Regions from separate parts of the Actinomadura sp. NEAU-AAG7 genome, predicted to be linked through region 2. Evidence: riboswitches for the same ligand, from Rfam matches in the RefSeq annotation. Region 2 holds a riboswitch; each other region holds the start of a gene.
The links. A riboswitch is a leader RNA that binds a small molecule or an ion and turns the genes downstream of it on or off. The one in region 2 is predicted to bind cyclic di-AMP.
Positions count from the first base shown of each region.

Region 1: another riboswitch for cyclic di-AMP. It lies ahead of KLI87_RS16175 (basic secretory family protein); the one in region 2 lies ahead of KLI87_RS00880 (hypothetical protein).
Region 3: another riboswitch for cyclic di-AMP. It lies ahead of KLI87_RS38325 (C40 family peptidase); the one in region 2 lies ahead of KLI87_RS00880 (hypothetical protein).

Region 1 is NZ_JAHFZY010000003.1:336,939-348,401, forward strand. Features, by position in the region: gene KLI87_RS16145 (aminotransferase class V-fold PLP-dependent enzyme) at 1-267, opposite strand, end outside; gene coxB (cytochrome c oxidase subunit II) at 451-1,224, shown strand; gene ctaD (cytochrome c oxidase subunit I) at 1,299-2,888, shown strand; gene KLI87_RS16160 (cytochrome c oxidase subunit 4) at 2,892-3,302, shown strand; gene KLI87_RS16165 (Ig-like domain-containing protein) at 3,442-4,719, shown strand; gene KLI87_RS16170 (M48 family metallopeptidase) at 4,857-6,167, opposite strand; gene KLI87_RS16175 (basic secretory family protein) at 6,164-7,477, opposite strand; cyclic di-AMP (ydaO/yuaA leader) riboswitch at 7,621-7,814, opposite strand; gene KLI87_RS41000 (C40 family peptidase) at 8,115-9,080, opposite strand; gene KLI87_RS16185 (NYN domain-containing protein) at 9,367-10,749, opposite strand; gene KLI87_RS16190 (DEDD exonuclease domain-containing protein) at 10,920-11,463, shown strand, end outside.
Region 2 is NZ_JAHFZY010000001.1:186,878-198,340, forward strand. Features, by position in the region: gene KLI87_RS00865 (sterol carrier family protein) at 806-1,255, opposite strand; gene KLI87_RS00870 (serine/threonine-protein kinase) at 1,406-3,424, shown strand; gene KLI87_RS00875 (S8 family peptidase) at 3,698-4,867, shown strand; cyclic di-AMP (ydaO/yuaA leader) riboswitch at 5,033-5,193, shown strand; gene KLI87_RS00880 (hypothetical protein) at 5,197-6,147, shown strand; gene KLI87_RS00885 (hypothetical protein) at 6,315-6,881, opposite strand; gene purL (phosphoribosylformylglycinamidine synthase subunit PurL) at 6,992-10,363, opposite strand; gene purQ (phosphoribosylformylglycinamidine synthase subunit PurQ) at 10,360-11,040, opposite strand; gene KLI87_RS00900 (ATP-binding protein) at 11,139-11,463, opposite strand, start outside.
Region 3 is NZ_JAHFZY010000012.1:176,177-184,431, reverse strand. Features, by position in the region: gene typA (translational GTPase TypA) at 1-1,599, opposite strand, end outside; cyclic di-AMP (ydaO/yuaA leader) riboswitch at 1,894-2,022, shown strand; gene KLI87_RS38325 (C40 family peptidase) at 2,029-3,048, shown strand; gene KLI87_RS38320 ((deoxy)nucleoside triphosphate pyrophosphohydrolase) at 3,055-3,447, opposite strand; gene KLI87_RS38315 (Mut7-C RNAse domain-containing protein) at 3,480-4,271, opposite strand; gene KLI87_RS38310 (amidohydrolase family protein) at 4,318-5,625, opposite strand; gene KLI87_RS38305 (MarR family winged helix-turn-helix transcriptional regulator) at 5,687-6,229, shown strand; gene KLI87_RS38300 (ribonuclease domain-containing protein) at 6,372-6,800, shown strand; gene KLI87_RS38295 (bifunctional lytic transglycosylase/C40 family peptidase) at 6,886-7,932, opposite strand; gene KLI87_RS38290 (hypothetical protein) at 7,929-8,255, opposite strand, start outside.

The DNA.
Region 1 (11,463 bases), on a different contig from region 2:
CTGGAGCCCCCCGAGGACCGCCAGGTGCACCGCCTGGGTGCCCGAGGACGTGAAGGACACCTCGTCCGGACGGGCACGCAGGACACCGGCGACACGCGCGCGCGCCCGGTCCATCAGCACGCGGGTGCTCCGGGCCGTCCCGTAGAGCCTGGCGGGATCGGCCCAGCCCGCGTCCAGCGCCTCCAGCAGCGCCGCCCGCGCCGCGGGATGCGGCGGTTCGGTGGAAGCGGCGTCGAGATAGGCGCCCGGCGCGCTGGAGTCGGCCACGCCCAGAACACTAACCGGGCACCCGATCGGGGGTACGCGCGACCCTCGCGCTAGGGTGTCCACCACATGCGTGACTACTGATCTCATCCGCCCGGACGACCGGGCATTCATCCGTGGGGAAGGCATTCCGTGAGTCCGACCCGCTCTAGGGAGCGGCGTACGCCTGTGCGCGGTCGCCGCGCATTGAGAAGCGCCGGCGCGCTGGGGCTGCTGGCGCTGACCGCCACCGCGTGCGGCGGTGAGGCGTCCCGCCTAGGCATGCCCGAGCCGATCGGGCCCCAGGCCGAGCGCATGCTGAAGCTGTGGCAGGGGTCCTGGATCGCGGCGTTCGCCGTCGGTGCCGTCGTGTGGGGCCTGATCATCTGGGCGGTGCTGTTCCACCGCAAGCGCTCCGACGACCTGCCGCCGCAGGTGCGCTACAACATGCCGATCGAGATCCTCTACACGGCGGTCCCGTTCGTCATCATCGCGGTGCTGTTCTTCTTCACCGTCCGCGACGAGAACTTCGTCGAGAAGACCACGGACAACCCCGCGGTCACCATCGACGTCACCGGCTTCCAGTGGAGCTGGCAGTTCGACTACAAGGAGAAGATCGGCGGTCAGGAGAAGACCGTCGCCTCCGAGATCGGGCAGCCGGTCGCGCCGAACGCCGACGGCGGCCCCAAGCCGGTGATGACGATCCCGTCCGGCAAGACGGTCCGGATCAGGTTGCACTCCAACGACGTCATCCACTCGTTCTGGGTCCCGGCGCTCCTTTACAAGAAGGACGTCATGCCGGGCTACACCAACGAGTTCGAGTTCACCGCGAACAAGCTCGGCACCTATGAGGGCCGCTGCGCGGAGCTGTGCGGCGTCGACCACAGCAAGATGCTGTTCCAGCTCCGGGTCGTGACGCCCGAGCAGTACGCCGCGTACATCGCCGAGTCCAAGGCCAAGGCCGTGGGGGGTGCCAAGTGACCACGATCAGTCACGCACCGAGTACGCCGGTCGCCGCGTCGCGGACGAGCAAGGGGCGCATCCTCGCCTCGTGGATGTCGTCCACCGACCACAAGGTGATCGGCTACCTCTACCTGATCACGTCGTTCGTGATGTTCCTCATCGGCGGCGTGCTCGCGCTGATGATGCGGGCCGAGCTGTTCAAGCCCGAACTCCAGATCTTCAGCAACGAGCAGTTCAACCAGCTGTTCACCATGCACGGCACGATCATGCTGCTGATGTTCGCGACGCCGCTGTTCGCGGGCTTCGCCAACGTCATCATGCCGCTGCAGATCGGCGCGCCCGACGTGGCGTTCCCGCGGATGAACATGCTGGCGTACTGGCTGTTCCTGTTCGGCAGCATCATCGTCATCGCGGGCTTCCTGACGCCGGGCGGCGCGGCCAGCTTCGGCTGGTTCGCCTACGCCCCGCTGTCGGACGCGGTGCGCTCGCCGGGCGTCGGCGGCGACATGTGGGTCATGGGCCTGGCGATGTCGGGCTTCGGCACCATCATGGGCGCGGTCAACTTCATCACCACGATCCTGTGCATGCGCGCCCCCGGCATGACGATGTTCCGGATGCCGATCTTCACCTGGAACATCCTGCTGACCTCCATCCTCGTCCTGCTGGCGTTCCCGGTGCTCGCCGCGGCGCTGCTGGCGCTGGAGGCCGACCGCAAGCTCGGCGCGCACGTGTTCGACTCCGCGCACGGCGGCGCGCTGCTGTGGCAGCACCTGTTCTGGTTCTTCGGGCATCCGGAGGTCTACATCATCGCGTTGCCCTTCTTCGGCATCGTGACCGAGATCCTCCCGGTGTTCAGCCGCAAGCCGGTGTTCGGCTACATCGGCCTGGTGTTCGCGACGATCAGCATCGCGGGCCTGTCGGTCACCGTGTGGGCGCACCACATGTTCGTGACCGGCCAGGTGCTGCTGCCGTTCTTCTCCTTCATGACGTTCCTCATCGCCGTGCCCACGGGGGTGAAGTTCTTCAACTGGGTGGGGACCATCTGGCGAGGGCAACTGACGTTCGAGTCGCCGATGCTGTGGTCGCTGGGCTTCCTCGTGACGTTCCTGTTCGGCGGCCTGACCGGCGTCATCCTCGCCTCGCCGCCGATGGACTTCCAGCTCTCCGACTCCTACTTCGTCGTGGCGCACTTCCACTACGTGGTGTTCGGCACCGTGGTGTTCGCGATGTTCGCGGGCTTCTACTTCTGGTGGCCGAAGTGGACCGGCAAGATGCTGAACGACACGCTCGGCAAGGTCCACTTCTGGATGCTGTTCATCGGCTTCCACGGCACGTTCCTCATCCAGCACTGGCTGGGCGCCGAGGGCATGCCGCGCCGCTACGCCGACTACGCCAGCGAGTTCGAGGGCCTCAACCAGGTCTCGACGGTCTTCTCGTTCATCCTCGGGCTGTCGATGCTGCCGTTCTTCTACAACGTCTACATCACCGCGAAGAAGGGCAAGCGGGTGATGGTGGACGACCCGTGGGGCTACGGCTCGTCGCTGGAGTGGGCGACCTCGTGCCCGCCGCCGCGGCACAACTTCAACTCGATCCCGAAGATCCGCTCGGAGCGCCCGGCGTTCGACCTGCACCACCCGCACGTGGGTGCCAAGGGCGAGCTGTCCGGGGCGAAGGGGGAGTAGCCGATGCGCGTCCAGGCGTTCATGTTCTACGGGTGCGCGGTCTTCTTCCTCGCCACCGACATCGTGTACTGGCTGTGGTCGGGTGACTGGACGGGCACCACCGCGCTCGCCCTCGCCATCGGCCTCGCCGGGCTCATCGGGTTCTACATCCACTTCACCGTCCGGCGCCTTGAGCGGGCCAACAACGGCCCGCTGTACGAGGACGACCCGGAGGGCGACATCGCCGACGCTGCGGGCGAGCTGGGCTTCTTCAGCCCGCACAGCTGGTGGCCGCTGTTCCTGGCGCTGTCGGCCGCGTGCGTGGCCCTCGGCGTGGTGTTCGGCTGGTGGATGGTGATCCTCGGCGGTGCCGCGGTCATCATGACGACGATCGGTCTGGTCTTCGAGTACTACCGGGGTCATTTCGCCCACTGAGCAGTAAAAGAAGCCCAAGAGGGGCCGGTACCGACATTTTTGTGGGTACCGGCCTTTTCATCTGGGCGTCGTTCCGGCTTCGGGGGCTGGGCAGACGATTCTCTCGCCCAGCGGGGACGACCGGGGGGCTACCGTGCGCGTGGGCGGCTCAGGACCGAGGGACCGAGGAAGGCGCACCGCCGCGCTGCTGACCTGCGCCGCCGTCGCGGCGGGCAGCGCGGCCGGGTGCTCAGGAGGCGGCGGGGCGAGGGACGACGACCTCGGCGTCGCGGTGACGCCGGGCGGCGGCGCCGTGCTGCGGCCGGACGGGCAGATCGCCGTCCGCTCGCGGGGCGGCACGATCGAGAACGTGACGGTGGCGAGCGGCGGGTCGGCGGTGGAGGGCGTCCTCAGCGCGGACCGGAGCCAGTGGCGTTCGCGCTGGACGCTGGACCCGGGCCGCTCGTACACGGTGAACGCGACGGCCGTCGGCCGGGACGGCAGGAGCCGGACGGTCAGCAGCCGGTTCGCGACCGCCCAGGTGAGGTCGACGAGCGCGATGGGCCTGGACGCGCCGTCCGACCGGGAGACGGTCGGGATCGGCATGCCGATCATCTTGAAGTTCGACAAGAAGGTGACCGACCGGGCGGCGGTGGAGCGGGCGCTGGAGGTGCGCTCCGACCGGCCCGTCGAGGGCGCCTGGCACTGGTTCGAGGGCGACGAGGGGCCGGAGGCGGTGTTCCGTCCGAGGCAGTACTGGCCCGCGCACACGAAGGTGAGCTTCCGCGCCCACCTGTCCGGGGTCCGCACCGGCAAGGACGTCTACGGCGTGAAGAACTACGGCGTCGACTTCAGGGTCGGGGACGAGCACGTCTCCACCGTCGGCGAGGACAACCACAAGATGGTGGTGAGGTTCAACGGCCGGAAGGTGAAGACGATCCCGACCAGCATGGGGCGGGGCGGGGCCCGCAAGTACACCACCACCAACGGCGTCCACCTGGCGATGGCCAAGAAGGACCCCACGGTGATGACGTCGGAGTGGGAGGGCTGCGGGCCCGGCTGCGCCGGCTACTACAGCCTGACCGTCTACAAGGCCGTGCAGATCTCCGGCAGCGGCGAGTACGTCCACAGCGCGCCCTGGTCGGTGGGCAGCCAGGGGCACGACAACGTGAGCCACGGCTGCATCAACATCAGCCCGTCCAACGCCGCGTGGTTCTACCGCCACGCCTACCGGGGCGACCCGGTGACGGTGACGGGCACGAGCCGGGAACTGGAGCCCGACAACGGCTGGGGCTACTGGCAGCTCGGCTGGAACGACTGGGTGAAGGGCAGCGCGCTCAAGCGCTCGGTGACGACCGCGCCGCGCGTGGACGCGGCGACCCTGTCGGCCCAACCCGGTTCCGGCACCCCGGCCCGGCCCGGCGCGAAGGGCAACTGACCGCACACCACCGCAAGCGTTGCGATCGCGTCCGAAGGCAGATGCGAGCGAAGCGAGAGTCTGATCGCGAAGCGAGCCGCCAGGCGAGGTCGGAGCGATGCCCGCGATCGCCGCGTGGCCCGTTGAAGGAAGGCGCCCTAGCGCCTGACGCCGAGGGGCGCGCCATGGATTCGCTCCCAGTCTCTCGCCATGGCGATGCGGTCGGGGGCGGACGGGTGGGTCAGCCACAGGAGGTGTTCGAGGGCGTCGGGGCTCAGGTCGGAGATGTTGCGGACGGCCAGCTCGTGCTGCATCGACACGAACGTGGACGGGTCGCGGGTGAGGTCGAGGGCGTGCGCGTCCGCGCGGGCCTCGATGCGGCGGCTCACGAGGTTCTGGACGGGCATGCCGATCTGCGTCCCCGCCGCGACGAGGGCGAGGACGAGGGCCAGCGAGCGCGGGTTCACGGCCGTCCGGACGTCGGAGTCCTCGGCCGGGGGCACTCCGGCGCGGCGCAGGAGGCGCGGGGAGGTCAGCAGGAGGTACAGCAGGCAGACGCCCCCCGCGACGGCCAGGGCGCCCACGAGCGTCCCCCACAGGACGTCGCCCCGCTTGGCGTGGCCCAGCTCGTGGCCGACGATCGACTCGATCCGCGGGCGCGGCGAGCGCAGCAGCGTGTCGTACAGGACGATGCGGCGGGTGGAGCCGAACCCGGACACGTAGGCGTTCAGGGAGGTCGTCCGGCGGGAGGCGTCGGCGACCAGGACGTCCTTGACCGGGACGCCGTCGCGGTCGGCCATGGCGAGCAGGTCGCTGCGAAGCCGCCCCTGCGGCAGCGAGTGGAACTTGTTGAACACCGGCTCGACGGCCACGGGGTAGAGGAAGGAGACGGCGACGACGAGGAGGAAGCCGCCCGCGGCCGCGCCCGTCCACCAGTAGCGGGGGAAGCGGCGCATCACCGCGTAGAGCAGCAGCAGCGCGACCGTGTAGATCACCCAGGTGACCGCGAGGGACTTGAGCTGGTCGAGCAGCCACTGCGGCCAGGACTGCGTGGACAGCCCGTAGCGGCGCAGGACGGACTCGCCCCACAGGTCGAACGGCAGCCCCGCCACCCGCAGCAGCGTCGTCAGCGCGACGGCGGCGGCCATGACGCGCAGCGGCCACCGGCGGACGCGCGCCGTCGTCCACCCGATCAGCCGCGATCCGGCCGGGGTGAGGCCGAGCGCGAGCACGAGCACGAGGCCGACGAGGAGGCCGGCGTAGGCGGGCGGGTTGAGGGCCGAGTCGAACGCGCGGGAGCGGGCGATCTCGGCGGCGGAGAAGTCGGCGGACGGGTCGGCCTCCACGCGGCCGCCCGGCACGCGCCCGGGGAGCGGGTTCCACGGCGTGGTGAGCGCCAGGACGGCGCCGACCGCGGCGAACAGCGCGGCGGCGGCGACCGCGGCCGCGATCCGGGGACGTCGGCTCAACGGAGCTCCTTCTTCAGGTAGTCGCGCCACAGGGCGGTGAGGCGGTCCCGGGTGAGGCCGAGCGCGTCCCGCAGCGCGGCCGCCTCGGAGACGCGCCCCGCGGCCCGGTACAGCCGCACGAGCGTCGCCTCACCGTACCGGTCCGCGATCATCCGGCAGGCGAGCCAGGCCTCCTGGTAGGACTGTGAGAGCCGCGGCGAGGCGCCGGTGAAGGCGGCCGCGTCCGGCAGCGCGGCCGGGAGGCGCCCGGCGGCCACCTCGCGGGCCAGCTCCCCGGCCGCCGACCGCACCGTGATCTCGGTCCCGGAGTACCCGACGTAGTCGGCGAAGCCCTCGATCAGCCACAGCGGGGTGGTGCGGTCGCGGGCGCCGCCGGTCGCGACGTGGGTGAGCTCGTGGGCGAGGACGACGTCGCGGCCGAGGGCGTTGAGGCGTCCGAAGGTGCCGGGGGAGATGATGACGCGGTCCTCGCCGGGGCCCTCCCCGGCCGGCGGGGCGACGGTGGCGAGCGCCGCGATCGCGCCGAGGTCCTGGCCCTGCCCGGCGAGCGCGGCCGCCAGCCGCGCGTCGGCGGGGACGAGCGCGACGGCCCGCTGCGCCCAGCCCCGGCCGACCACCCGGGTGACGACGGGCACGGCCGCGTCCAGGCTGCGCGCGAAGCCGTCCAGCCCGGACGCGTCCCCGACGACCAGGCACGACCGCCCGTGCACGGCGGTCAGCGGCCCGCCGTCCCAGATCTCGGCGTCGTCGGCGAGGCCGTGGGACGTGCCGTCGCCGACGATCGTCCAGCCGCCGGAGCGGGGGGCGAGGGACAGGTAGCGGGCGCGGGCGACCTCGTGCCGGTCGAAGCCCTTCAGCCTGTAGCGCACCTCCGCGCGGACGACCGTGACCCCGGACGCGGCGTCGGTGTGCTGGGTGTCGACGACGCGCTCGCGCCATCCGTCCAGGGGGAGGCGGCGGAGGTTGTCGTAGAGGCCCGCCTGCGCCTGCTGGAACGCGGCGGGCGCGGAGCCGACGGTGGCCAGGAAGGCGGCGCGGTCGCCCCGGGAGACGGCGCGCGCGCGGTTGGCGAGGATGTCCCCGGCCGCGTCGGGGTGGAAGGAGCCCGCCGCCCTGGTGGCCTTCGCGGACGCGGCGCGGCCGTCGCCGGAGCGCGCGTGGACGAGGCCGGCGGTGCCGGCGAGCAGCAGGGCGGCGCCCCCCGCGCCCAGGCCGAGGATCCCGCGGCGGGAGAGGGAGGCGTCCTGTGGAACGCTCCGCGCGGCGTCCGGTGCCGCGTCGTGTTCCTCCTGGCCGGGGCCGTCGGTCATGCGCGTGATCCTATGCAGGACGTCATGAGCGTCGTGGAAGCCGCCCGGGAAAGGGCCGGGCGCGGCCGCGCGCTGAATCGGCGGCCACGCCCGAGGGGCCCGCTCGCAGGCGGGCCGTGGCTTGTTCGGGGGGTGTGCATCACTCCTTCTTCCAAGACGCCTACCGGGTTAGCTGACGGGTTCGGGCGTGGAAGTGGCCCTACGGCGGCTCTCACCTGACGGGAGGGACGCGCCGATTCACCCCGGGGACCGGTGTGCCCGTCCGGAAGCGGACTCCCGGACGCCGGTCGATTGGTTCCCCGGCTCCGCGCGGGCGCGGACTCGGCGTTGCCTCACCGGACCCTGGGGCACCGTCGTGGCGCGCGCTCAGCGCCATGCACGCGTCGGCGTGCGCACGATCGGCCGGGTCCGGCCTGAAATCGGGGGACGGCACGTGGAGCGCGCCGCCGGACGCGGCGCCTGGACGGGGCCGCGCGGGGGCCGTGACGCCTGGTGGGCGCCGCGGGGCTCGGGCGCCTGGCGGGTGCCCGAGTGGTGCAAAGGTACCAAAGGCCCATCAGAAGGCAAACCCCCCCAAAATCAACAACGGACCAGGTCAAAGCCTGGTCCGTTGCCGATATGGCGGGGGGATCGTCGCTCAGGGACGTCCCGCGCCGTAGTAGTTGGAGACGTAGTACCCCGACGAGATGTCGGCGATCCGGACGACGTCGCCGGTGTGCGGGGCGTGGATCATCTTGCCGCCGCCCACGTACATGCCGACGTGCCCGAGGCTGCTGAAGAACACCAGGTCGCCCGGCTGGAGGTCGCTCTTGTCGACCCGCTTGGTCGCCGCGAACTGCGAGTTCGTCGTGCGGGTGATGCTGACGCCCGCCGCGCCCCAGGCGCGCATGGTCAGCCCGGAGCAGTCGAAGGAGTTCGGGCCCGCCGCGCCGTAGACGTACGGCTTGCCGAGCTGGGCGTAGGCGTAGTTCAGCGCGGTGCGCGCCGAGCCGCTGGCCGGGCCGTTGTAGGTCCCGCCCGTGCCGCCGCCGCCACCGGACTTGCTCGGCGACTTCTCGCCCAGCTTGGCCAGCAGCTTCTTCTGCTGCTCGACCTGCTTGTCGAGCTCCTTCTTCTTGTCCTTCAGCTCCTTGGCCTTGCCCGCGACGTCGTCGTAGGCGCTCTGGGCCGTCGCCCGCTCCCGGCGCAGCCGCTGGGTGGCCGCGAGGAACTGGGTGAGCTGCGAGCTGCGCTCCTGCGACAGGTGCGTGAAGACCGCCGCCTGGTCGAGGATCGCCTGCGGGTCGTCGCTGCCGACGAAACCCGACACGTCGGTGGTGTTGCCGTTCTTGTACGCGGCGGCCGCCATCTGCGCGATCGCGGAACGCTGCCGCTCGAACGCCGTCTCCTCGCCCTTGCTCGACTTCTTGGCGGCGTCGAGCTTCTTCTTGGCGATCTTGAGCTGCTCGTTGACCTTGTTGTACTTCTCGACGTTCTGGTCAACCTGCTCATTGAGCTTGGTGAGCTTCTTGCGCACGTCCGCCGCCTTCGGCTTGGGCGCCGCGTGCGCCACCACCGGGGGGAAGGCGAAGGACGCCGTCGCCGCGAGGCAGGCCACTGCCACCACGCGACGGGCCGCGCCACCAGGCGCGCGATGTCTCCGCCGGTCACGCGATTGCGCTGAGGCCCCGATGAGATCACTGGCCACGGTCGAATTCGCCCCTCTCGCTCCACGACGTCAGCGGACGACATTAGCGAGGCACAACAACCGTCACAACCGAAACATCACATCTTGATTGACTTATCCCGCGTACGTCCACTTTCCGTGATACCAAGATCACCGACAGTCGGAACGGGGTTCGCGCAGGTCACAAGCGGTTCAGCGGGGGCAGAAGACGGCCGCCGGCGGGTCAGGAGCGGCCGAGGCGGCGCAGCAGCAGGGTGGACGGCGCGGGGCGCGCACCGGCGCGGCGCGCCGCGTCCGCGACCTCGCGGTCGGCCGACACCACCACGACGGCCCGGCCGGGCGGCTCGGCCCGCACCAGGTCGCCGATCAGCTCGTCGGCGGTCTGCCCGGGGTTGCTGAACAGCACCCGCACCCCGCGCGGCGCCCCGACGGGCACCGGCGCGTCCAGGTCCGCGCCGTCGAACACGCACGTCACCTCGGCGCGGGTCTGCGCGGCGAGGCCGCCGAGGCCCGACACGAGGCGGTTGCGCTGGTCCGACAGGGGCAGCTCGCCGTAGCCGGTCTTGGTGACGTTGTAGCCGTCCACGACGAGGTGGACCTGCGGCAGCGTCAGCAGCTGGTCGAGGAGCTGCGGGTCGCTGTCGGACAGCACGCGGCCCGGCAGCGCCCGGTGGGGCTCCTGCGCGCCGACGACGTCGGCCGGGCGCCCGATCGTGGAGGGCAGCGCCAGCTCGGTGCGCACGCCGCGCGCCGCGTCCACCAGCGTGTCGAGCAGCATCCGCAGCCGGACGTCGTCGACGTTGCGGCCCTCGCGCGCGGCCCGCTTGGCGGCCTCGGCCGCCGCCTCGGCCTGCGCGGCGCGGGCGCGCAGCTTGCGCAGCTCCTTGTCGGCGGCGGCGGTCGACTCGCGCGCGGCGGCCAGCTCGCGCTCGGCGCCCGCCGCGAGCAGCTCGGCGCTCGCCTGCGCGTCGCGCGCCCGCGTCCGCGCCTCGTGCAGCTTGCGGCGCAGCTCGGCGATCTCGGCCTTGGCGCCGCGCAGGTCGGCGCGCAGCTTCTCGACCTCCCCGGCGCGCGCCGCGCGGGCGGCGGCCAGCTCCTCGCGCAGCGCGGCGAAGCGGCGCTCGGCCGCCTCCTCCTCCGACGCCGACACCGAGCGCTCCAGCTCCGCGCGCGCCGCCTCGACCAGCCCCGTCCACCCGGGGGGGCGCAGCAGGTAGGCCAGCACCGCGACGCGGACGGGGTCGGCCGCAGGCGGGACGTCGCCGCCCTCCACCGCCTCCACCAGCTCCGGCTGCGCCTCGCGCGGCGGCCCGGCGACCCGCCGCCGGAACCCGTCGTCCTTCTCCAGCAGCGCGGCGATGTGCTGGCCGGCGAGCTTGGCGCGCTTGCGCCGCTCGAACCGCGCGAACCGGCGCAGCGGCATCGGCACCTCGTCGATCGGCAGCGCGCCGATCAGCTCGGCGGCCGCCTCCACCACGCCCTGCCGGACGGCCTCCGGCAGAGGCCCGCCCAGCTGCTCGGGGGCGCCTGGGCTCGCTTCGGGGCTGTCGATGGTCCCGCTCCTTCCGGGCTTGCCGCCGGTGGGCCGAGTGTTCCCGAGCGCCACACACCCTAACCAGCGGGAATGCAGGGACGGCCTGCTCCGTGCAGGAGATCGGCCGGACGCGCCGAACCCCCGAGCCGTCCCCCGTGGCCCCCACCCGGCGGGACGTGCCGGCGCGGGACCAACCCTAGCGGCCCGGACTTCTGTCGGTGGCGTCCTCTACGGTCCCGGGCATGACGGCTGCGCACGTCCAGGGCACCCTGGACGACCTCGGTACGCCCCTGTCCGGCGTCACCTTCGTGGTGGTCGACCTGGAGACGACCGGCGGCTCGGCGGCCGACTCGGCCATCACCGAGATCGGCGCGGTGAAGGTGCGCGGCGGGGAGGAGCTCGGCGAGCTCGGCACGCTGGTCGACCCGGGCGGGCCCGTCCCGCCGTTCATCACCGCGCTGACCGGCATCACCACCGCGATGGTGACCGCCGCCCCCCGGATGGACTCGGTGCTCCCCGCCTTCCTGGAGTTCGCGCGCGGCAGCGTGCTCGTCGCCCACAACGCGCCCTTCGACATCGGCTTCCTCAAGGCGGCGTGCGCCGAGCACGGCTACGCCTGGCCGAGGTTCACCGTCGTCGACACCGTCGACCTGGCGCGCCGCGTCCTGTCCAAGGACGAGGTGCCCAACTGCAAGCTCGGCACGCTCGCCCGGTTCTTCCGCACGGCGACCGAGCCGACGCACCGCGCCCTCGCCGACGCCCGCGCCACCGTCGAGGTGCTGCACG
Region 2 (11,463 bases):
TCCGGGGGCAAGCCCCCAGCGCCGAGACGCGCCCGTCTACTGGCCGCGAAGCCTCGGCACTCTGGCTCACAGCGATTTGGGGCACGAGCAGGCGGCGTCTGACTGCGCTTGGCGGTGCTTGGCGGCGGCTGGCTGCGTCCCCACAGATCCGCAACCCCACAGCTCCGTGTCCCTGCGGCGCGCCCAGGGCGGGGTAGGCGTAGCGGCGCGGATGCGACGGCCATGACCGCGCGTTGCGTCACTGCATCTGCTGGCCGGCGTGCCTGACTTCGGCTCTGTGGCGCTGTCCGGCTCGCTCAGCAAGGCAGCATCCTGCGGCGGCGCGCTCGCGCCGGTTGGCCCCACCGCTGAGCCTTTGTCTGGAACTCCGTCCTGCTCTGCTGACGTGTTCGTGCGAGGTTCTCGCACGAACCTGGACCACAGGTAGAGGCGGCACGCCCTGCATGTCCTCGACTGTGGCGAGGAGATGTTCGCGGGACAGGCGAAGGTTGGTGTCGGGGTCGCTGGGCTGGGCTGGGCTGCCGAGTGGTGAGCACGGGGGTTGCGAGCGGTGGGCCTGGGCAGCGGCTTTGAGGGGGAGCGTCGGCTCCGGTGGTCGCGTCCGGGGTTGGGGCTTGGAGCCGCTCTGGTCCGGACGGTCTTGCCTCGGGCACCTCGCCCGATGTTCTTCCTGGCACGGTGGACCCGGGATAGAGGCGATTCCTCGGGGTGGGCGGCTGGCGTCGCGGGGGCGGCGCTCGTTTTGGCGGGGGCGCCCTGGCCTCTCCTTCCTGCTGGCGGCGTCACGTCCAGGATGTGGCGGGGGTTAGTCGGTGGGGAGGGGAAGGTGGGCGGAGAGGTCTGCTCTTGAGCCGCTGGCGCGGACGGTGCCGTTGGCTACGGCGTCGGGCCAGGTCAGGCGTCCGGTGGCGAGGGCGATCCAGGTGGTGGCGTCCATCTCGACCACATTTGCCGGTGTTCCCCGGGTATGGTGCGGGCCGTCGATGCACTGAACGGCGGCGTGCGGGGGGACGCGGACCTCCACCGACCGGCCGGGCGCGAGTTCCGCCAGGCGGTCGAGCAGGAACCGCACCGCGCCCTGGACGACCGGACGGGACGGCACGGCGGCCGCGGGACCGGCATCGAGCGAGGCCAGCACGGTGTCGAGGGCCGCGCGGCGCAGTTCGGCGGGCTCGTCCGGGCCGGTGTAGGGCGGCAGGCCGAGCGCGGCGCGCTGCTCGGTGAGGACGGCCGGGGACAGAGGTGTTCGGGGCATCGCGACCGACGCTACCGGGTCGTGGGCTAGGGCCGTCCGGCGGCACAACGCCACCGGGGCGGTAACAATGGACCCCGGTGCGAGACATGGGGGCGAAGGGGAACGGACGGCCGGGGACACGGGTCCCCGCAGGACACGGAGGTTCGTCAGATGCCCGAGGCGCTGCCCCTGCAGCCGGGTGACCCGCGAAGACTCGGCGCGTACGAGATCACGGGACGGCTCGGCGTCGGTGAGCAGGGCGCCGTCTTCCTCGGCAGGGACGCGGCCGGCGGTGTCGTGGCGGTGAAGCTGCTGCACGCCCGGCTGAGCGGGGAGCCCGTGGCGCGCTCGCGGTTCGCGGGTTCGTTCACGGCGGCGCGGAAGGTCTCCGGTTTCTCCACGGCCGCGATCCTGGACGCCGACGTGGAGGGCGACCGCGCCTACGTGGTGAGCGAGTGGGTGGACGGCCCGTCCCTCCAGCAGCTCGTGGAGGAGGAGGGCGTACGCGGCGGTGCCGTCGTCGAGCGCCTGGCGGTCGGTGCCGCGGTGGCCCTCGCCGCCGTCCACCGCGCCGGTGCCCTGCACCACGACCTGAAGCCGGGCAACATCCTGCTCGGACGGGCCGGGCCGAGGATGTGCGACTTCGGCATCGCCGGCGCCCTGGAGGCCGTCAACGCCACTCCCGCCGGACGGGTCGCCGAGGACCCCGCCTACAAGGCGCCCGAGCAGCTCAGCGGCCATGGCATCGGCGCGCCCGCCGACGTGTTCGCCTGGGCGGCGACGATCCTGTTCGCGGCCACCGGGAAGGCTCCGTTCGGGGACGATTCGCCGTCCGAGGTCATGCAGCGGATCGTCTACGACGACCCCGATCTGTCGGTCGTCCCCGAGTCGCTCCGCGAGGTGATGGCGGACGCCCTGGCCAAGGACCCCGCCCAACGTCCGACCGCCAAGATCCTGCTGGAACGCCTGCTGGACGACGGCGCGCCGCTGGCGGGACGCATGCCTTCCGCCACGGTCGCGGAGGGCCGCGCGCTCGCGTCGTCCTCCCAGATCATCGCCGGGACCGGCGAAGCGGCCGGTCAGGTGGGCTCCGGAGACCGCGTGCCCGATCCGACCGCGCCCGAGCCCGTGGTGTCCGACTCCGAGGGTTCCGGATCAGGAGCCCCCGACACCGGCTCGGCGGTGACCGCCCCTGGCGGGACGGGCATCGCCCCTCCCGCGCCGCCGTTCGGCGGTTCCGGCGGCGCGCCGGAGTCCGGCCCAACGAACCTCGGCCCCGTGCCCGGGCCGGGCGGCCCTGCGAATGCGCCCGGGCCCGGCAACTTCGGCGCCGTGCCTGGGGGTGGTGCGGCGGGGCCGTGGACGGCGAACTACGGTGCCGGGCCCGCGGGCGGTCCGCTCGTACCGCCGCGGTCACCCATGGGGGCTCCGCCTCCGCCGTCCGGAGACGCTCCCAAGAAGGACGAGCCCTCGCCGACGGAGCTCGACCCGGCGGCCTTCGAAGCGACCGCCGCGTTCTCCCCGGTGGGCGGGGGCGAGTCGACGACGGTGCTTGAGATCGGTTCACCGAACGACCAGACGGCCGCGTTCACGTCGGTCGAGCCGGACGGCTCGCACGACCGCACCCAAACGGGCCCGCACCTCATCCCGGGGCTGAAGCCCTCGCGGGAGAGCGGCGAGCAGCGGCGGTTCAACCCGGGGCTCGCACTCGGGAAGCTGCGCCGTCCGAGCAACCATGTGCTGGGTGTCGCGCTCTCCCTGACCATCGGCGTGGGGGTCGGCATCGCGATCATCGCGCTGGTGCTGTGGCCGCAGCTCAAGGGCGACGACGCCGGGCCCACGGTGGACAAGACGACCTCCGACCGTCCGGTGACCGCGATCCCGCCCTCGTTCGCCGGGACGTGGAAGGGGACGGTCGTCAACACCAACCGCAACGCCTCGTTCCCCATCGAGGTCACGTTCGAGACGGGCGGCAGGACCGCGCGGGCCGTCTATCCGCGGGAGAGGTGCACCGGAACGCTCACGCTGAGCAAGGGGACGGAGCAGACCCTCAACATGGACCTGGTCATCCCCAAACCGTGCACGAACGGCATCGTGCGCGTCCTCCGCGAACCGGACGGGACGCTCCAGTACACCTGGAGCAAGCCCGGCACCCAACTCGGCTACGCGGGCAAGCTGAGCCGCGGCTGAGGCCCCGAGCCGGTGAGTCCGTCGCACTCGCCCGGCAGGTCGCCGCTGGTGGAGGTCCCCGCGCCCTCGGCAGGGCCGCCCCACCCGGCTCCAGCGCCCGTTCGCGTGGAGGGGACGGTGTCCGGCTGTAAAGGGCGGCGTCCGGCGGCGGATCGAGGATGACCGATTTACCAGTCATGTCGTGATAGATCCGCTAAGGTTCCCCTCGGCTAGCCCCCCGGACGTGGCGGTCTGGCCTCCGAGAACGCCGTTCCCCGGGCAGAAGGAGACGTCTTGCGGGCTGTCCACCGAAGGCTCTTGCTGGTCGGCGCGGTCGTGGCGGGTGTGGGCGGCGCGGCCGCACCGCCGGTGCTCGCCGATGACCCCTCACCGTCGTTGGTGCAGGTCAGGGCGGCCGAGGGCACTCCGCTGCCCGGCCGGTACATCGTCACCCTGAAGGCGGGCGCGTCCACCGGCGACGCCGCCGAGAAGGTCGACGCGACCGGGGTGCAGAGGTTCGACGGCGTGCTGAACGGTTTCGCGGCGCGGCTGAGCGACCGGCAGCTCGGCGAGCTGCGCCGGGACAGGCGGGTCGCCGCGATCGAGCAGGACCAGGTCGTGAAGATCGCGTCCAGGACCCAGCGCGCGCCGCTGCCGTGGGGGCTCGACCGCATCGACCAGCGCGGGCGGAAGCTCTCCAAGTCCTACACCTACAGCGCGACCGGCAGCGGCGTGACGGCCTACATCATCGACTCCGGGCTCGTCACGACGCACAAGGAGTTCGGCGGGCGCGCCGCGGTCGCGTGGAAGGCGGCCGGGTTCGCCGACGGCAACGACTGCAACGGGCACGGGACGCATGTCGCGGGCATCATCGGGTCCAAGTCCTACGGCGTCGCCAAGAACGTGAAGCTGCGGGCGCTGCGCGTGCTCGACTGCAAGGGCGAGGGCTCGTTGTCGAGCCTCGTCGCCGCCGCCCAGTGGCTGCGCACGCACGCCGCGAAGCCGGCGGTCGCCAACATCTCGATCGGCGGGCCGAAGTCGGCGGCGCTCAACACGGCGGTGACGAACCTGTCGAAGTCGGGCGTGTTCGTGTCGGTCGCAGCGGGCAACGAGAACGTCGACGCGTGCCGGACGTCGCCCGCCAGTGCGGGATGGGTCATGACGGTCGGCGCGACGACCGTCTACGACAACCGGGCGTCCTGGTCCAACTGGGGCAGGTGCGTGGACATCAGCGCCCCCGGCTACGGGATCACCTCCACCTGGAAGAACGGCGGCCACAAGTCCCTCAGCGGGACGTCGATGGCCGCGCCGTACGTGAGCGGCGTCGCGGCGCTCTACCTGACGACGCACCGCAAGGCCACGTTCCCGACCGTCCAGAAATGGCTGAACGACAACTCCACCAAGAACTCCCTGGGGCACCTGCGGGGGCAGGCGAACAGGCTGCTTTACAAGGGCAAACTATGAACCTCATCACATAAGTCGGCCCGGCTCCCGGCAGGGAGCCGGGCTTCTCGGGCTTCGAGCCGTCGCGGCGGCCCGCTGGGTGTTTAATCTTGGCGGGGCGACGGACGGCCCCACCCAGTCCGATGCCATGATCGGTCGGCGCGACGCCCGGAGATCCCGGGCACGCCGGTCGGCGGGCCGAATCCCAGGGCGCGCGCCCGGGAACCGGGGACCCACCAGCCGGGACGACCCGGCCGGGGTGAATTCGCAGGCCGGGAGGCCCGCGATAGGGCGCACTCCAGCCCGAACCCGTCAGCTAACCCGGTAGGCCAACGAGGAGAGGAGCAGCCGTGGAGACCCCCACCTCCACCCTCCGGCGCGCCGCGGTGGCGCTGGTGGCCGTCGCCACCGCCGGACCCCTGGCGAGCGGCGCGGTCCCGTCCTCGGCGGCCGAGCCCTCCGCCGCCGCGCTCGCGGCCGACCCGGGCGACAGCGGCAAGTTCGGCAGGCTCAACGCCCAGATCGAGCGGCTCGACAAGGCCTACGGCGGCGACCTCGCCAAGCTGAAGGACGCCCGGTACGCGGCGAAGAAGGCGCTGGACGAGTCGAAGGTCCTCCAGTCCGACCTCAACGAGGCCCGCGACCTCGTCGCCCAGATGGCCGCGTCCCAGTACATGACGGGCGGGCAGGACCCCGCCGTCTCGATCATCACCAGCGGCAACCCGTCCGACTCGCTGAGCAACGTCAGCCTGGTCAGCCATCTGGCGCAGAACAAGGCCGCCAAGGTCGCCCAGATCCAGACGCTCGTCTCCAAGCAGGACAAGGCCCGCCAGGAGGCGCAGCAGAAGATCACGGAGTTGCAGAAGGAGATCAAGGAACTCCTCGCGCAGAAGAGCCGCATCAGGAGCCTGGTCAAGAAGTACAAGCCCGAGTCGCCGAGCGTCGGCATGGGCGGTGTGACGCCCCGCATGCTGAAGGTCAAGAACACCATCGACATGGAAGAGGGCCCGTTCCCGACGATCGGCTGCGTCCGCAGCACCGGCGACCCGCAGGACCACGGCACCGGGCACGCCTGCGACTTCATGGTGACCACCGGCGGGCAGATGGCCAGCGGCAGCGCCCAGTCCCTCGGCGACCGCACCGCCGCCTACGCGATCGCGCACGCGAGCGCCCTCGGCATCAAGTACATCATCTGGCGGCAGCGCATCTACGACCTGCGCAGCCCCGGCTGGCGCTCCATGGAGAACCGGGGCGGCGTGACCGCGAACCACTACGACCACGTCCACATCTCGGTCTTCTAGCCGGACTCCTGTCAGGGGGGCTCGGTAGGGTGGCGCGCATTGGAGACCGGTCTGAGCACCCGTCAGGGTCCGCGGCTCAGGGAGGGTGGGTACGGAACCGCTCCCGGATACGTCCCGGAGTCGGCAGAATCCCGTGACCCCGCCCTCCTTCCCGTCGCCGGACGCGGTCAGGGAATGCCGGAGCGGTGCGGAGGGACGGCACGGTTCCGCCGGAAGGAAACGCGGCGGCGGGGCTCCACGGCCGTTCGTATGAGGGCGCGGGCGGCGCCGGGTACGGGTTCGAACACGGCGATGGCCGTGTAGTCGTCAGTGCACACGACCCACGGGTGCGTGTCCCATGTGTTCACCCCGAACGTCGCCCCCGGACGCAGATGCTGGTACGGCTGGCGTTCGCCGTCGAAGTCGATCCAATAGATCCACACGTGGTCGTCGCGGAGATTGACGAACCTCACCTGCGCCTCGGCGCCGCCGTCCTCCGAACGCGACGACCCCTCGATCGCGGGCGGCAGCGGCTTCAGTTCGGCCGGGCCCTTCCTCGACCGGTGGCCCTGCGCCCAGCCGAGTCCGGTGGCGGCGAGCGTCATGGTGCCCCAGAGCGCCGCGACCCAACTGGCCCGCTCGACGCCGTCCCAGTTCCGTTCCGAATACCAGGCCAGGAAGGTCGCCAGAAGTCCGGTCATCAGCCAGCAGACCACCAGCGTCCATCGCCACCCGTTGCCCCGTCGGCCACTCATGGCTACATCGTGGATCCGTCCGGCATCCGGCTTAGGGGTTTGTCCACATGGGGACGGAACGCGAAAGGGCGCCCCGATCGGGGCGCCCTTTCGGAGCGGATTCGCCGGGGTCAGTTGGCGTAGCTCGGCAGCATGCGCTCGTGCGCCTCGCGCAGTTCGGCCAGCGGGATCGAGAACAGCTCCTGCTGCTCGCCCTCGGCCCCCCTGCCCGTCACGCTGAGCGCGTCGCCGCCCGCGACGCCGATCTGGGTGACCGGGACGCCCGCGGCCTCGCACAGCGCCGCCAGGCGCGCCTCGGCGCCGGGGCTCACGGCCACCATCGCGCGGGCGACCGACTCGCTGAACAGTGAGACGAACGGGTCGCCCGGCAGGGTGATCCGCGCGCCGAGGCCGCCGCGCAGGCACGACTCGACGAGGGTCTGCGACAGGCCGCCGTCCGACAGGTCGTGGACGGCGGTGACCAGCCCGTCGCGGGCGGCCTGGATCATCACCCCGGCCAGCGCCGACTCCGCCTTCAGGTCGACCAGCGGCGGCAGGCCGCCCAGGTGGCCGTAGACCACGTGCGCCCATTCCGAGCCGCCGAACTCCTCGCGCGTCTCGCCGAGCAGCGCGATCGTGGCGCCGTCGGAGGTGAGCGACATGTTCACGCGGCGGCGCACGTCGTCGTGGACGCCGAGGACGCCGATGACCGGGGTCGGGTTGATCGGGGTCGTGCCGGTCTGGTTGTAGAAGCTGACGTTGCCGCCCGTCACCGGGACGCCGAGGTACTGGCAGGCGTCCGCCAGGCCCTCGACCGCGCGCGCGAACTGCCACATGACGCCCGGGTCCTCGGGGGAGCCGAAGTTGAGGCAGTTGGTGACGGCGAGCGGGCGGGCGCCCGTGGCGGCCACGTTGCGGTAGGCCTCCGACAGCGCGAGCTGGGCGCCGGCGTACGGGTCGAGGCGCGTGTAGCGGCCGTTGCCGTCCAGCGACAGCGCGATGCCCAGGCCGGACTCGTCGTCGACGCGGACGACGCCCGCGTTGTCGGGCATCGCCAGCACCGTGTTGCCGAGCACGTAGCGGTCGTACTGGGACGTCACCCACGTCTTGCTCGCGAGGTTCGGCGAACCGGCCAGCCACAGGACGGTGCGGCGCAGCTCGTCCCCCGAGGTCGGACGGGTCAGCCGCCCCGGCGTGTCGGACTGGAGCGCGCCGAGGTCGTGCGGCGGCGCGTACGGGCGCTCGTACACCGGGCCCTCGTCGGCGGCGGTGCCCGGCGGGATGTCGACGATCGTCTCGCCCCGCCAGGTCATGACCAGCCGACCGGTGTCGGTGACGGTGCCGATGACCGTCGCCGGGATCTCCCAGCGGCCGCAGATCTCCATGAAGCGGTCGACCTTGTCGGGCGTGACCACCGCCATCATGCGCTCCTGCGACTCGCTCATGAGGATCTCCTCAGGGCGGAGCGTCGCGTCCCGCAGCGGGACCGTGTCGAGGTCGACGTGCATGCCGCCGGTGCCCGCGGCGGCCAGCTCGGTCGTCGCGCACGACACCCCGGCCGCGCCGAGGTCCTGGATGCCGACCACGAGGTCCTCGGCGAACAGCTCCAGGCAGCACTCGATGAGCAGCTTCTCCATGAACGGGTCGCCGACCTGGACGCTCGGCCGCTTCTGGTGCGACTCCTCGTCGAAGGTCGCCGAGGCCAGCACGGACGCGCCGCCGATGCCGTCGGGGCCCGTCGTCGCGCCGAACAGGATCACCTTGTTGCCGGGGCCCGGGGCGATCGCGCGCTGGATCTCGTCGTGCTTCAGCACGCCCACGCACAGCGCGTTCACCAGCGGGTTCTGCGCGTAGCAGGCGTCGAACACGGTCTCGCCGCCGATGTTGGGCAGGCCGAGGGAGTTGCCGTAGCCGCCGACCCCGGCCACCACGCCGGGCAGCACCCGCTGGGTGTCGAGGGCGTCGGCCGGGCCGAAGCGCAGCGAGTCCATGACGGCGATCGGACGCGCGCCCATCGACATGATGTCGCGGACGATGCCGCCGACGCCGGTCGCGGCGCCCTGGTAGGGCTCCACGTAGGACGGGTGGTTGTGCGACTCGACCTTGAACGTGACCGCCCAGCCCTGGCCGATGTCGACGACGCCCGCGTTCTCGCCCATGCCGACGAGCAGCGCGTCGGTCTTCGGCGCCTTGTCGCCGAACTGGCGCAGGTGCACCCTGGAGCTCTTGTAGGAGCAGTGCTCGCTCCACATGACCGAGTAGATCGCCAGCTCGGACGAGGTGGGGCGGCGGCCGAGGATCTCGCGGACCCGCCGGTACTCCTCCTCCTTCATGCCGAGCTCGGCATAGGGCTGAGGACGCTCCGGAGAGGCGGCGGCGATCGCGACGGTGTCGGTGCCCGGCTCGACCGGGACGACCGCGGGCTGCGGCCCGGTGCCGGGACCGGGGCCGAACCCGGGGCCGTCGACCACGGGCTGCGGACCCGTGCCCGTGATCGCGGGCTGCGGGCCGGTTCCCGGCCCGTTGACGGCGGGCTGCGGGCCGGTGCCCGGACCGTCGATCGCGGGCTGCGGGCCGGTGCCCGGACCGTCGATCGCGGGCTGCGGGCCGGTTCCGGGGCCGTTGACGGCCGGGTGGGGGCCCGTTCCGGGGCCGTTGACCGCGGGCTGCGGGCCCGTGTTCGGTCCGACGGCCGGCTGCGGGCCGGTTCCGGGGCCCTCGACGGCGGGCAGCGGGCCGGTTCCGGGGCCGTTGACCGCGGGCTGCGGGCCCGTGTTCGGCCCGTCAGACCCGGTGATGGGCTGGACGTACTGCGGACCGGTCCCGAGGGCCGGCTGCGGGCCCGTCCCCAGCGGCCCCTGGGCCAGCGGATCCGACCCGGGGTCGAGGGACGGCTGCGGACCGGTGCTCACCACGGGCTGCGGGCCCGCACCCGTGCCGACGACGGGCTGCGGGCCGGTGCCGACCGCGGGCTGCGGGCCGGTGCCCGAGACGCCCGGCGCGTCCGGCACGGAAGGCTCGGGTGCGCCCGACCCGTTCAGGTCGGGCGCGGTGTAGGCGGGGTCGCCCGCGGGAGACGCGGGAGGGGACGGAGGCGCCGGCACCGACGTGCCCTCCTCCGCGAGCGCCCGCGCGAACTCGGGCGTGACCTCCATGGGCGGCTGCCCGCCCATGGACGGGTCGCCTGGCCCACCGAACGGCTCCACGAAAGGAGCGGGGGCGGGAGCGGGCACGGGGGCGGAGGCCGGAGCGGGCCGCTCGATCCGCTCGCCCTCCTCCAGCATCGCCTCGAACGCCTGCGTCACCGCCGGGTCGACGGGCGAGAGCTCGGGGTCGTCGGCGTCGGACTTCAGCTCGCCGAGCCACTCCAGCGACGGCTCGTCGGAGTCGCGTCCGGCGCCGCCGGAGCCGTTCTCGACGAAGTCGTCCGCGGGCCCGGGGCCGGGCGCCGCGTCGCGGGCGCGGTCGGTCCGTCCGGACGCGTTGGGCCGTTGCTCGCTCATGCGTTGACCAGTCTCTTGATGATCGAGGTGAAGAAGCCGAGCCCGTCGGTGGACGGGCCGGTCAGCGACTCCGCGGCGTGCTCGGGGTGGGGCATGAGCCCGACCACGTTGCCCGCCTCGTTGCAGATCCCGGCGATGTCGTCCAGGGAGCCGTTGGGGTTCAGGTCGAGGTAGCGGGCGACGATCCGGCCGGAGTCGGCGAGCTCGGTCAGCGTCTCCCGGTCGGCGACGTAGCGGCCGTCGACGTTCTTGATCGGGATCACCAGCTCCTGGCCCTCGCGGTACTCGCTCGTCCAGGCGGTCTCGGCGTTCTCGACGCTGAGCCGCTGGTCGCGGCACACGAAGTGCAGGCCCGCGTTGGGCAGCAGCGCCCCCGGGAGCAGGTGCGACTCGCACAGCACCTGGAAGCCGTTGCAGATGCCGAGGACGGGCAGCCCGCCCTTCGCGGCGTCCACCACCTCGGCCATCAGCGGCGCGAACCGGGCGATCGCTCCGGCTCGCAGATAGTCCCCGTAGGAGAACCCGCCGGGCAGGACGACGGCGTCCACCCCTCGCAGGTCGTGGTCGCCGTGCCAGAGGGCGACCGGCTCGGCGCCGGCCAGCCGTACGGCCCGTGCGGCGTCCTTGTCGTCTAGGGAACCAGGGAAGGTGATGACCCCTACCCGGGCAGCGTCCATCTCTACTGTTCCTCCGAAATGAGGTGTCGCCGGAACGAGCGGGTCTCCTCCGCTGATCACCCCGCCGCGCGTAACATTCCCCCCGCGCGCGTACCAATCTACCCGGCGCTGTGCATGAGCCTGCGTTCGAGGCTCCCCACCGGTGCCTCGTCTTGCCAGGTCAGCCGCTTCTGCAGGTGGACGACGGTGCCCCGGTCGGGTGAGGAGTCGATGCTGAGGTCGTCCACCAGCGCCCGCATGATCCTAATGCCGCGCCCCGACTCGCTCAAAACGCCGGGGTCGCGCGGGGCGGGACGCGGGCCGCGTCCCCAGTCGGTGACGGTGAGCGAGCAGCCGTCCTCGTCCACGTGCCCGGTGACCTCGTAGTCGCCGGTCGCGCGGGCGTGCTGGATGACGTTCGTGCACGCCTCGGACGCGGCGACG
Region 3 (8,255 bases), on a different contig from region 2:
GACGATCATGCCCTCGTACACCTCGGTGGTCGGGCCGACGAAGAACGTCCCGCGCTCCTGGAGGTTCGTGATCGCGTACGCGGTCGCGGCGCCGGCGCGGTCGGCCACCAGCGACCCGGACGGACGGGTGCGCAGCTCCCCGAACCAGGGCTCGTAGTCCTCGAACACGTGGTGGGCCATGCCGGTGCCGCGCGTCTCGGTCATGAACTCGGTGCGGAACCCGATCAGGCCCCGCGCCGGGACGAGGAACTCCATCCGGATCCAGCCGGTGCCGTGGTTGGTCATGTGCTCCATGCGCCCCTTGCGGACGGCCATGAGCTGCGTGACCGCGCCCAGGTGCTCCTCGGGGATGTCGACGGTGAGCCGCTCGACCGGCTCGTGCTTCTTGCCGTCGACGATCCGGGTGACGACCTGCGGCTTGCCGACGGTCAGCTCGTAGCCCTCGCGGCGCATGTTCTCCACGAGGATCGCGAGCGCCAGCTCGCCGCGGCCCTGCACCTCCCAGGCGTCCGGGCGCTCGGTCGGCAGCACCTTGATCGAGACGTTGCCGACCAGCTCCCGGTCGAGCCGGTCCTTGACCATCCGGGCGGTGACCTTGGTGCCCTTCTCGCGGCCCGCCATCGGCCCGGTGTTGGTGCCGATCGTCATCGAGATCGCGGGCTCGTCCACGGTGATCAGCGGCAGCGGGCGCGGGTCGTCGGGGTCGGCGATGGTGTCGCCGATCATGATGTCGGGGATGCCGGCGATCGCGATGATGTCGCCGGGCCCGGCCTCGTCGGCGGGCTTGCGGGTGAGCGCCTCGGTCATCAGCAGCTCGGTGATCCGCACCTTCTCGACGCTGCCGTCGTGGCGGCACCAGGCGACGGTCTGGCCCTTCTTGATCGTCCCGGCGTGCACCCGGCACAGCGCGATCCGGCCGAGGTAGCTGGAGGCGTCCAGGTTGGTGACGTGCGCCTGGAGCGGCGCGTCCGGGTCGTAGGAGGGCACCGGGATCGCCTCGGTGATGACCTTGAACAGCGGTTCCAGGTCCTCGCTGTCGGGCATGGCGCCGTCGGCGGGCTTGTTCATCGAGGCCCGCCCGGCGCGCCCGGAGGCGTAGACGATCGGGAAGTCGATCTGGTCCTCGTCGGCGTCGAGGTCCATGAACAGCTCGTAGGTGTCGTCCACGACCTCGTCGATGCGGGCGTCGGGACGGTCGGTCTTGTTCACGACGAGGATCACCGGCAGCCGCGCGGCCAGCGCCTTGCGCAGCACGAACCGGGTCTGCGGGAGGGGGCCCTCGCTGGCGTCCACGAGCAGTACGACGCCGTCCACCATCGACAGCCCGCGCTCGACCTCGCCGCCGAAGTCGGCGTGGCCGGGGGTGTCGATGATGTTGATCGTGAGGCCGTTGTGCCGGACGGCGGTGTTCTTCGCGAGGATCGTGATGCCCTTCTCACGTTCCAGGTCGCCGGAGTCCATGACGCGGTCGTCGACGTCCTGGTTCTCGCGGAAGGCACCGGACTGCCAGAGCATGGCGTCGACCAGCGTCGTCTTGCCGTGGTCGACATGGGCGACGATCGCGACGTTCCGGAGGTCATCGCGCGTGGAGATGGGCATGCGGGCTCGCCTTGCGTGAGAGTTCGGGAGTCGCCGCAGACGCGCGGCACCCCCCATTCTACTTGGCCTCGCGCGCGGCCCCACCCCCGCAAGGGGTTCCGCCCGTCACACCGGGCCTTTCCGGGGGGTGTGAGGGGCCGTCCCTCCACGGGAAACCCCCGGGAGGCCCGCAGGAGAACGGCGCGGATTGGCCAACTTTGCCGATCCTTTGTAATCTCCCTGAGATCCGGCCGTCCGGAGCGCCCCACCCCCCGGGGCCTGCGGCCGGAGCGCCGAGTCCGCCGCGGCGGGGCCTGTGAGCACGGGCCGCGCGGCGCGGAGCCGGGGACCCAGGATCCCCCGGGGTGAATCGACCTCGTGTCGTAGGGCGCCTCCTGGCCCGAACCCGTCAGCTAACCCGGTAGGCGCGCAGGGAGAGGAGAAACCGGCTTGGCAGCCGATTCCCACCGGCGGCGGCGCCGCACGCCCGTCGCCGTCGCGGCCACCACCCTCCTGATCGGCCTCGGCACCACCGCGCCGCTCGCCGCGCACGCCGCGCAGCCGTTCGGCGCGCCGAACGGCGCGCCCGCCCCGACGCCGCTGCCGACCTCGGAGAAGGGGCTGCGGCAGAGCCTGGACGCGCTGAACACCGAGGCGGAGAAGCTCACCGAGCAGTACAACAAGGCCCGCGTCGACCTCGACCGGGCGAGGAAGGCCGAGCAGGCCGCCGCCCGCGCCGCCGCCACGCTGGAGGCGCAGACCGCGCCCGCGCGCGAGCGGCTCGGCCAGATGGCCGCCGCGAACTACATGAACGGCGGCCCGAGCGCGATGTTCGGCGTGAGCGGCTCGTCCGAGGGGCTGTCGGCCGGGGCCTACCTCACGCAGAGCCAGGCCGGCGCCGTGGCCGCGCTGCAGAAGCAGATCGACCGGGCGAACCAGGCCAGGCGCACCGCCGAGGCGAGGACCGCGCAGGTCCAGCAGGCGGCGGAGCGGGCCAAGGCCGCCCGCGAGGCCGCCCGCCAGAAGGTCGCCGAGGTCACCAAGCGGCTCGACAAGCTGACCACGACCCACGTCAAGGACCCGCGCACCGGGCTGTCGGCCACGATCCAGGGCTCGGGCCTTCCGGCCAAGATGACCCGCAAGGCCCTCACCAAGCTGGGCTCGCCCTATGTGTGGGCCGCCGCGGGGCCGACCACGTTCGACTGCTCCGGCCTCGTCGTCTGGGCCTACGCCCAGGTCGGCAAGCCGGGCCTGCCGCACTACACCGGCGACCTCCTCGCGATGGGGCAGCGCGTGTCGCGCGGCTCGCTGCGCTCGGGCGACCTCGTGTACTTCGGCGCCAGCGTCCACCACATGGGGATCTACCTCGGCGGCGGCAAGTACCTGCACGCCCCGCAGACCGGCGACGTCGTCAAGATCTCGAACCTGTCCGACCGCTCCGACTTCGCCGGGGCGAACCGCATCACCTGACGCGGGTCACGTCGTCCGCTTCAGCAGCCTCTCCAGCTCGTCGATGACGGGACGGTCGCCGGGCAGCCAGTCGACGTCGTAGAGCTCGTCCGGGGTGAGCCAGCGCAGCGCCAGGTGCTCCAGCGCGCGCGGCTCACCCTCGACGATCGCGGCCGTCCACACCCGCAGCAGGCTGCGCCCGCTGAGCCGCCAGTCGCCGCCGACCCGGCGGTCCAGGCGGATCCCGATGTCGAGCTCCTCCCTGCACTCGCGGACGAGGGCCTCCTCGTCGCTCTCCCCCGGGTCGACCTTGCCGCCCGGCAGTTCCCAGCCGCCCGCCATGTGCGCCGGCTCGGCGCGCTGGGCGCTCAGCAGCCGCCCGTCCGAGATGATCGCTGCACCCACCACGACGAGGTCGATCGCCACCAGCCCCCTCCGGCTCTCCGTTCACTTCATTCTGAGACGGTCGCGGGGGTGGGCCCGGTTCCGGTCGCGCCGTTTCCGCCGGGACGAGCGTCCGCGACGACGCGCGCCGCGTCCCGGACGATCTCCTCCAGGTGGCCGCCGTGCGCGCCGCGCCAGTACACCTGCCCGCAGTCCACGCACCGCCCGTAGACGTCGTAGCTGCGGCGGGTGCCCGCCTCCAGGTCGCGCTCGACGTCGCGCTTGTCGACCTCGGCGAGCGGGCCGTTGCAGGCGGTGCAGCGCGTCCAGGGCGCGAGGACGGGCGCGAACCGCTCCAGCAGGTCGCGGAGCTGGTCGTCGGGGCGCGAGCCGCGCACGTACGCGCCGAACCACAGCGCGCGGCGCCGCAGAAGACCGCGGTCCTGGGTGAGCAGGACGCGCCGCTCCTCGTTGGCCTGGACGACGAGCGCGGGGTCGTCCATGTCGTTGTGGTAGGCGGTGTCGAGCCCGAGCAGCCGCATCCGCCGCGCGAGCGTGCCGAGGTGCACGTCCAGGAGGAAGCGCGGCGCGGCCTGCCCGGGCTCCAGCGGGACGGGCTGCGGGCGCGGGACGGCCTCCACCAGCACCTCCTCGCCCGCGTGCGGACGGGCGGACGGCGCCACCCGCTCCCCGCGGACCGTCATCGGCCCGACCTCGGGCAGCGGCACGCCCAGCGACTCCACGAGGTGCCCCAGCGTCGAGGTCCCGTCGTAGGCGACCCGGCGGGCGGACTCGCGCCGCGTCGCGGGCAGGAACATCAGCAGTTCGTCGGCGATCCGGATGCGTATCTCGGGCTCCACGCCGTCAGCATGCCACGCGGCCCTGGCGAATCCCTCCGGATTATCGTCAGGCGGCCGTGAGGCGGCCGGCCGACGACTCCAGGGAGGCCAGCAGGGACGGCACGTCCTGCCCCAGCAGGACGCCGCCGCGCTTGACGATCCTCCCGGCGACCAGCACGGTGTCGACCTCGCGGGTCCCCGCGTACCGGACCACCGCCGCGATCGGGTCGTGGGCCGCCGCCATCCCCGGCGTGTCGGTGCGCAGGACGACCAGGTCGGCCTGCTTGCCGGGGGCGAGCGACCCGGTGACGCCCGCGAGCCCGGCGGCCTCCGCGCCGCCGATCGTCGCCATCCGGAGCACGTCGGACGTGGTGAACCCCATCCCCGCGCCGTCCGGGCGGCCGCGCTCCAGGACGTGGGCGGCGCCCATGACGCCGAACATGTCACCGGGGCCGCTGACGACGGTGTCGGCGCCGAGCCCGGTCGGGACGCCCGCCGCGAGCGACCGCCCGGTGGCGACGGGACCGAGGCCGAGGGCCGCCTCGACGCCGGGCGTGACCGAGACCGTCCCGCCGGAGGCGGCGATCCGCCTGAGGTCGTCGCCGGTGAAGTGGTTCGCGTGGACGTACATCGCCCCCTGGTCCATCAGCCCGTGGTCGACCAGGAACGCCATGCCGCGCTCGGCGCTCTCGGCGCCGTGGCCGCCCATGTGGGTGGTGACCGGGAGGCCGAGGTCGCGGGCCACCGCCCACTCGCGCAGCGCGCGCTCCGGGCTCGTGAGCTCGGGGCCGAGCGCGGCCATCGCCATCGTGAGGAGGCCGTCCGGGACGTCGAAGTAGGCGTCGCGGACGCGGGCCGTCTCGGCGGCGAGGGCGTCGAGGTCGCCGCCGCCGAAGTAGCAGAAGCCGAACACGGCGCGCGCGCCGGACGCGCGCAGCGCCGACACGCTCGCCTCGGCGTACTCCGGGCGGAGCTGGATGTGCGACCAGTCGACCACCGTCGTGACGCCCGAGTCGAGGCACTCCAGGGCGCCCGCGAGCGTCCCGGCGTACACGTCGTCCGCGGTGTGCCGCGGGGCCAGCACGCCGAGGACGCGCTCCACGTAGGCGGGCAGCGTGCCGTCGGGCAGGGCGGCACGGATCCCCGCCTGCCAGACGTGCCGGTGCGTGTCCACGAAGCCGGGCAGCACGATCCGGCCCGACGCGTCGATCACCTCGGCGTCCGCCGGGAGGGGCGCGGCGGCGGAGGAGGCCAGGTCGGGGCCGACGGCGGCGATCCGCCCGTCCTGGACGAGGACGTCGGCGCGCCCGAGCACGGTGGGCGCGGGGTCGGTGTCGATGACGAGGCCGTCGCGCAGGAGGTAGGTCGATGTCATGCCAGAAAGCTTAAGGAAAAGCTTTTTAGAAAGCAACTTGGTGAGCGAGTATTCTCGGCGTGTGCGCGACGACGTTTCCCCGAGTGCCTCCCCCGACGCCCCCGGGGACGAGGTCGACGCGATCGCGCGGGAGTGGCGGCGGAGCGGGATCTCCGAGCCGCTCATCGCGATGCTGGAGGTCGGCAAGCGCGCCCAGCGGATCGGCGCGCTCGTCCAGCAGGCGCTGCGCGACGGCCTCGCCGAGTACGGGCTGACCTACGCCGAGTTCGAGGTGCTGACCGTGCTGCACCGGGCGGGCCCGCCCCACCGGCTTCGCCCGAGCGACCTCACCGGCCCGGCGCTGCTCACCTCCGGCGGGACGAGCAACGTCCTGCAGCGGCTCCAGAAGGCCGGCCACGTCGAGCGCGAGGCCGACACCGCGGACGCGCGGAGCCGGTTCGTCCGGCTCACCGAGGACGGCCTGCGCGTCACCGAGCGGGGGATGGAGATGTCCGCCCGCGTGCACGAGGAGATCATGGCGGGGCTGCCGCCGGAGACCGTGCGGGCTGCGGCCGACGCCCTCCGCGACGTGCACGCGGTGATCGGCCGGCGCCGCTTCCGCTGACCGTCCGCGTCCCGCCGGGCGTCGTCCAGGGCCGCCCCCTCCTCGGATCGATGCCGAACCGGCGGTGACGCCATCGGCAACATCCCCTGAATTGCCCCGCTTCGCCGTGACGGGCGGGCCTCCGCCGGGTGACACTCACCGCATGAACACCCCCCGCTACTCCACGTTCCGCCGCGCACTGCTCCTGGTCCCCCTGCTCGCCGCGGGGCTGGCCGGGCCCGCCGCACAGGCCGCCGCCGTCCCGGGCCCGGCGGCCGCCGTGTCCGTCCGCGTCGAGGCGATCGCGCCGATCTGCGAGACGCGGCTCCCCGACCAGGCCGACGACACCATCGCCCTCATCGACCGGGGCGGCCCCTACCCCTATCCGCAGGACGGCACGGTCTTCCAGAACCGCGAGGGCCTGCTGCCGAAGGAGCCGAAGGGCTTCTACCACGAGTACACCGTCAAGACCCCGGGCAGCCCGGACCGCGGCGCGCGCCGCATCATCACCTCCGGCGACGAGGGCCACGACGGCATGTACTGGACCGCCGACCACTACCGCACGTTCTACGACATCGACTTCGGCTGCTGACCGCCCCGGAGGCGCCCTGGCCCGTCGCGGAACGGGCCGGGGCGCCGCGGCTCGGGGACGGCCCCCGTCCGGGGCTGGGCCCGGGTTACTGGGCCGCCAGCTGGGAGACCTTCTGCTTGAGGTCCTTGCGCGCGAGCGGACGCGTCGTCCCGATCCAGTTGGCGCGCTTGTAGGGCTTCACGCCGATGGCCGGGACGCACGCCGAGCAGCTCGCCACGATCATCTTGCCGCCGCCGATCACCATCCCGACATGGCCGGGGTTGTTGGCCGAGGTCCCGGGCCCGGAGTTGAAGAACACCAGGTCACCGGGCTGCTCCTTGCCCTTGTCGATCTTCACGCCGAACGGCCACTGCTCGAACGTCGTGCGCGGGATCGCCAGCCCGACGGACCGGTAGGCGGCCTGGAGCAGGCTGGAGCAGTCCCACGCGTCCGGACCGTTCGCGCCGAACACGTACGGCTTGCCGCGCTGCGCCAGCGCGAACGAGATGATCCGCTTGACCAGCTCGCCGGCGTTGGCGGGCAGGTCGTTGTCCTGGCACTCGACGCCGTTGGACTGGACGATGTCGAAGTCCCCGCCGACGTACTTCTTCGCCCAGTCCAGGACGAGGTTCACGTAGTCCCACGAGTGGTTGTACATGAAGATCGCGGTGCGCATCCGGCGCGGGGCGCCGTTGTGCTTGAGGTAGGCGGCGGCGGTGGGGATGGCGTCGGCCGGGTCGTAGCGGTTCTTGCGCCCGTCCTTGTTCCCGTCCACCGCGAACGCCTTGAACGTGGGGTCGAGGAACTGCATCGGCCCGCCCGCGCCCGCGTAGTTCTCGCCGCTCTTGACGCCCGGCAGGTTGGAGGTGCCGTGCCCGGTCTCGACCTTCCCGATGCCCGCGAGGACGTTCCACGGGATGCCGTACCGCCCCCCGGCCTTCTTGTAGAGGTCCAGGTAGTCGGCGGGGATCGCGCGGGCGCCGGTCGCGGCGGCCGGTTGCGCGCCCGCCTGCGCCACGTCCACGCAGCCGCCCGCGCCGCCGCCGAACACGAACTGGCCGCCGCCGAACAGCACGGGCACGAACAGCATCGCCATGAACAGCGTCGCGGCGACACCGAGGCCCCCGGCCGCCAGGAGCCGCTTGGGCGTCATCCGGTGTCACCCGCCTGACCGGTGTCGGCGGGCTGGAAGGCGTACACCTTCAGCGAGCCGCCGTCGCGGGCGATGGTCACGGCCCACTGCTTGCTGTCACCGCCGTTCTTGCCCGCCCGGGTGAGCTGCTGCTTGCCGGTCACCAGGAAGATGATCGAGTTGTCCTCGATGTCGCGGACCCGGTCGAGCGTCGCCGCCCCCTGCGCGACGACCTGCTCGCGGCGCCGCTCGTCCTGGATGCCGGGGGCCGCGGCGCCGCGCGCGAGCTCGCCGCGCAGCGCCTCGGTGACGAGCCCGGACAGCCGTCCGATGTAGACCTGCGG